DNA from 2 places in the Anaeroglomus insulsum genome. Region 1 is predicted to be linked to the other one. Evidence: riboswitches for the same ligand, from Rfam matches in the RefSeq annotation. Region 1 holds a riboswitch; the other holds the start of a gene.
The links. A riboswitch is a leader RNA that binds a small molecule or an ion and turns the genes downstream of it on or off. The one in region 1 is predicted to bind cobalamin.

Region 1 (2,397 bases):
GGCCAAAGCGGCGGTATTGGTCGATATCGATGGGAATCGTGCAAAATGGATTCCATCTGTCGATACTTCGACATAGGCCAGTTCGGCAAACAGCCCGTTGGCACCACCGAATGTAAATCCATTTTCGAAAACGGCAAAGTCGGCACCAATATCGTTTCGGATGCCGGTTGGAAAAGTGACGGTGATATACCCGGGTGAGTCGCCGTTGGCAATTTGACCGGCATCGAGATCGCCCAGACAGTTATAACCTGTGGTTGAAATGGCAGTGCTGCCGCGAGGTGCAAAATAGGTTTTTTCGGCTACAATCTTGTTTGCCCATTCAATAAATAAGGGGCTGTCCTTTGGTATAGCGGCATCGATAGGATGAGTTGTGTCCGTCGGGCCTGAATAAACGCCTGCATACAAGACTGTATTCAGAGCCAAAACGGTGATAAACAAGCTGCTCCATGGTGAAACAAACTTCAACATAAAAATCTCCTGATAAGCGAAAGTGTTAGATTAGCGTTTTTTCAATAGTAGTCCGCCCAGGCCCAGCAACAGCAAGGTTGCCGGCTCGGGGATGTTTGCAAACGGCACATTCAGCGGGTAGTCGTCCCACGTTTTTCCATCGGGATAGTTGCCAAACCATAGGATTGCGTTAATTCCATACAGGTATCCGTTCTGAAGCAATTGCTCGTTATAACCGGCCATATTCGCATCCCATTGTCCCAGTTTTGTCCAGTCACTGCTTATGGCACCCCACAGGGCATACGGATCGGGGGTACTGGCCAGGTTCCAGCTGCCTTCTTCGGTGTGTCGATGAAATTCGGTCCCATCAAAGTAGGCAATGTTGTACAGAAAGGCGCCGCCATAACCCGAGGTGACGGTAAAAATGCCAGCATTGTGAAATGCGTTGAGCATGTCGGATTCATACGCCGTGCCGTCCCAGCGAAAACCAAAAGCATGAGATTCGGTGTGATATGGTCCGCCCATAAAATTCCAGTCCACCACCAGCAGGGTTTCATGGATACCGCTGCCTGCCCAGGCGTCCACCTCAATCCAGGCATTTTGGAAAAAATAAGGAGTAGCTGTTGACAGGCTGCCGAGATACAATACGATCAAAATACAAGATAGATTTTTCATCATGAGTCTCCTCAAGTCGTTTGATTTCATTTTAGTTTAATCATATTGAAACGATGTTGCCGTAAGGGATATCGAACATACTCCTTTCCGACGCCGTATTTTGTTGCTCTTTTGGCCCCGATGCGGACAGACCGACTCTGTTGTATTGTGAATTCACGAGTTTTTGATACAATGAAAAGGGTCAAAAAAACCTTCGGGTCTCTTCAGGGCGTTGGTGCTACAACTGCCGGCGCCTTTGATTATTCAGTTATAGTGTTCCGGGGTCATTCAACGGTGCTTTATCCCGATTTGACCGGGCTGTACCGATAAAATAAAAAACCGCTGTTCGTATGCAGAGAACAACGGTTATAATGAATTTCAGCCATATTCCTTGCGGTTCTGACAAACCGGAGGAACAGTGATTCATTGCTGTTCTTGACGCGAGAACACAATTCTAATTTCCTTACACGCACAGATGTTCTGACTGTCGTTCTGCCGGACAGCGCCTTCCCATCGGTTAAGACAGTGGCACAGGCTGCCGGGTTCCCGGACAAAGCCGGGATGAACGATCACAGCGGCGCGACCGTTGCGGATTTTCACCGCATTCCCTTTGCGTATAATACATCCTGGATTGTTAAAGAGCGGGCATAGAATAGCACTGAGAATCTATCCCGTCAACGGGAAAATGAAAAGAGCACAATAGCGTTATTGGCTGTACTGATTTAATCGTATTATGCTGAGGAGCACTTATTTACTGCCGCAGGATTGCCGGATAATCAGTTCGGTCTTAACCATGATGTCGCGTGCGGGTGTCTGGCTGTGTTCGATTCGGTCAATCATGGTTCGGACGGATTCGTGAGCCAGAGCCTCGGCCGGCTGGCGAATGGTCGTCAGCGGAACCGGCAGCAGTTTATTCATCGGCAGGTCGTCAAACCCGACGATTCGAACATCTTGGGGGACTTTAAGCCCATGACGCAGACAATACAGCATGACGTCGGCAGCGGTGGAATCATTTACACAGACAAATGCCTCCGTTTTCCCGGATTTGACCAGCTCGAGTATGTTTTGCCCCTCGATACAGTTGCCTTCCAGCAGGCGTTTGCTGTCGAAGCTGTGAAACTGGCGGGGCTGGACGTGTAGGCCCTGTTCTTCCATGGCTGCTCGAAAGCCCCGCATGCGGTCGTTAATTGCGGTGGTCAGGGCTGGGCCGCAGACAAAATCAATTTTTCTGCATCCGAGTTTGAGCAGGTGATTCGTCAATACCAGGGAAGATTGTTCATTATTAATGCCAACGAT
Region 2 (2,397 bases), on a different contig from region 1:
GGTGCCAGCCGGTACGATTTTGTTCCTGAAGTATGCCTTCGAGCCGGGTTGCCAGTTCCAGCAGGTAATGAGTATCCATTGCGGCGTATTCGAGCAGGTGGACGGGCAAGGGGCGTTTGGACCAGTCGGCTTTCTGGCTGCCCTTGCTGATAGTGACCTGGAGAACGTGGTGAAGCATCCCGGCCAGGTTCAAGGATTCCAGCCGCAGCAGTTTGCCGGCCAGCATGGTATCGAAAATTTCGCCTTTAGGTTCAAATCCAAAGCTTTGTCGAAGCATCCGCAAATCGTAGCCGGCATCATGAAAAATCAGATTCTTTGACTCCAGAACCTCAAATACCGGCTTCATATCCAGTTTGACCAGGGGATCGATCACATAGTTTTCCCCATCAAAGCTCATCTGAATCAGGCAGACTTTTGGATAATAATGATGAAAACTATCGGCTTCAATATCCACTGCCACAGCGGATACGTGTCGGAGTTTGTCCAGGAAGTCTTTCAGGTCCGAAAGGGCTGTGATATAATGATAATGTAATCCCTTTTTACTCAAAACTACACTAATTCCATTCACTTGTTGGCCAACATACCCACCCGGCAGGTTTTGCAAAGTCCGGAGGTAGTACTATTTGATTGTATTATTTCAGTAGAATACCTTTTTGTTGCTAATCCGTCAAGGTCGAATTTAGGATTCGTGGGAGTCTAAGGTGCGATGGAAATCTGGACGTCCACACGGTAAAAACAGCGGGATGGTGCTTCAAAGCAGCTATGATGACAGGGTATTTTCTGTTGGAACACGTGTGAATTTTTTGCTTGCAATTCATTGCATCGGCGATTAATAATACAATCAGCTCTTTGGAAATTTGAATCTGCTTTACGGTTTGGCCCATTCGGGCCGAATGAAAAAGGGAACACGGTGAAAGTCCGTGGCGGTCGCGCCGCTGTATGTACCCGATGCCCAAAACCAGGCAAATCCAAAAGGCAATATTCCACTGTCCAACACAGGATGGGAAGGAGCCTTGAGGTAGGGTACAAGCCAGAAAACCTGCCGGAAAGCAATTGCGTAACGTTGTTCTCGCGAGAAGGAACAAGGCGTGTGCGGATGGAAAATGGCAATTGGGCCCAAGAGCCTGATTCTGTCCCTTTTAGAAATTGAATACAAAGCCGTCGCTTCCTGCGTGGGAGCGGCGGCTTTTTTGTTTTATTTACGGGTCTTCGCGTCAAAGACCGACGCAGAACAGGAGGTTGGCAGCCGAACCAGAATGTATCCGAAAATTGCTATTTCCAACAGTCTGTCGCGGCGGGCACAGATCTGCCGTCCGCCGCGGCAGCTTCAAAGTCAAAAAAAAATGAGAATAAGACTTCCGGCTATTTGAAAGCCGGAACCAATGAGAGGATGTGTATGAAAAAGATGTGGATGTTGTTGCTGGTGTCACTGATTTCGGTTCAGGGGGTTGCGATGCAGGCCCCGACGTATTCCAATCCAGTAGAATATGCTGCAGGCTCGGGTGCGAATACAGCGTATATCGCATTGGATTTTAACGGCAGTTCGGTTTTTGTGTTCCAGTATCAATGGGACGGGCAGGCGACGGCCTGGGATGCATTGCAGGCTATTGATGCCGCGGGTGTATTTGAGATGTCCTATATGGACTACGGCTGGGGTGTCTGGGTGTATGATTTTGGATACCCCGGAGGTGTGGAGATGGATTATGGTTCGGCCAATACTGGCTGGGCATACTTTATCAGCGATAATAATTTCGAGTGGAACCTTAGCATGGTCGGAGTGCAGGGGCGAATGTTGACCGATGGAAGCTGGGATAGCTGGGTGTGGACGGATTATCCGGCGGACTGGTCCATGCCGAATCGCCAGCCTGGGCAGATGGCTGTCCCTGAACCGCTGACGCTGGCGTTGCTGGGAATCGGTGTAGTCTGGATGCGGCGCAAATAAATAACCGTTCAATGCGGGTCGGCAGGGATGCCGGCCCTGTTGTTATACAGAATTGAGAAATTGTGCGAAACGAATGGATAATAGGGTTGGTGCTTGCGGCGACGGCGGTCGGTTCTGATTTTGCCACGGTCGTGGTACAGTCCAAAGGACCGTTTGGGATGTATCCCTATGACCAGCCGTCAGCGGCGCTGGGGGAACCGGCATCATGGCTTTATGATGACGATGTCTATTTTGCGTCTTTTGCCTGTTCGCTGGTTTATGGTGCCTGGAATACCGACCTACAAAATGAGCGAACCGTGGTAACGCTGGGGCCAGGCAGTTCCATCGTGCTGGGCTTTGATCACCGTGTAGCCGATGATATCAATAATCCCTATGGGATTGATTTTATTGTTTTTGGCAATGCGGCATTTATCACACAGGGTGTGGTCCGGCCGGATTCGGATATGGGGGGGCTT

Region 2: it holds a riboswitch for cobalamin, as region 1 does, so the genes downstream of both, ACQ9LF_RS11855 (PEP-CTERM sorting domain-containing protein) here and ACQ9LF_RS00435 (PEP-CTERM sorting domain-containing protein) in region 1, are expected to answer to the same signal.

Annotation. Positions count from the first base shown of each region.
Region 1 covers NZ_JBOGCL010000001.1:121,042-123,438, reverse strand. The annotation lists gene ACQ9LF_RS00440 (PEP-CTERM sorting domain-containing protein) at 1-468, opposite strand, end outside; gene ACQ9LF_RS00435 (PEP-CTERM sorting domain-containing protein) at 499-1,125, opposite strand; cobalamin riboswitch at 1,554-1,762, opposite strand; gene ACQ9LF_RS00430 (GntR family transcriptional regulator) at 1,849-2,397, opposite strand, start outside.
Region 2 covers NZ_JBOGCL010000013.1:44,754-47,150, reverse strand. The annotation lists gene ACQ9LF_RS11860 (ribonuclease D) at 1-547, opposite strand, end outside; cobalamin riboswitch at 855-1,061, shown strand; gene ACQ9LF_RS11855 (PEP-CTERM sorting domain-containing protein) at 1,397-1,942, shown strand; gene ACQ9LF_RS11850 (hypothetical protein) at 2,005-2,397, shown strand, end outside.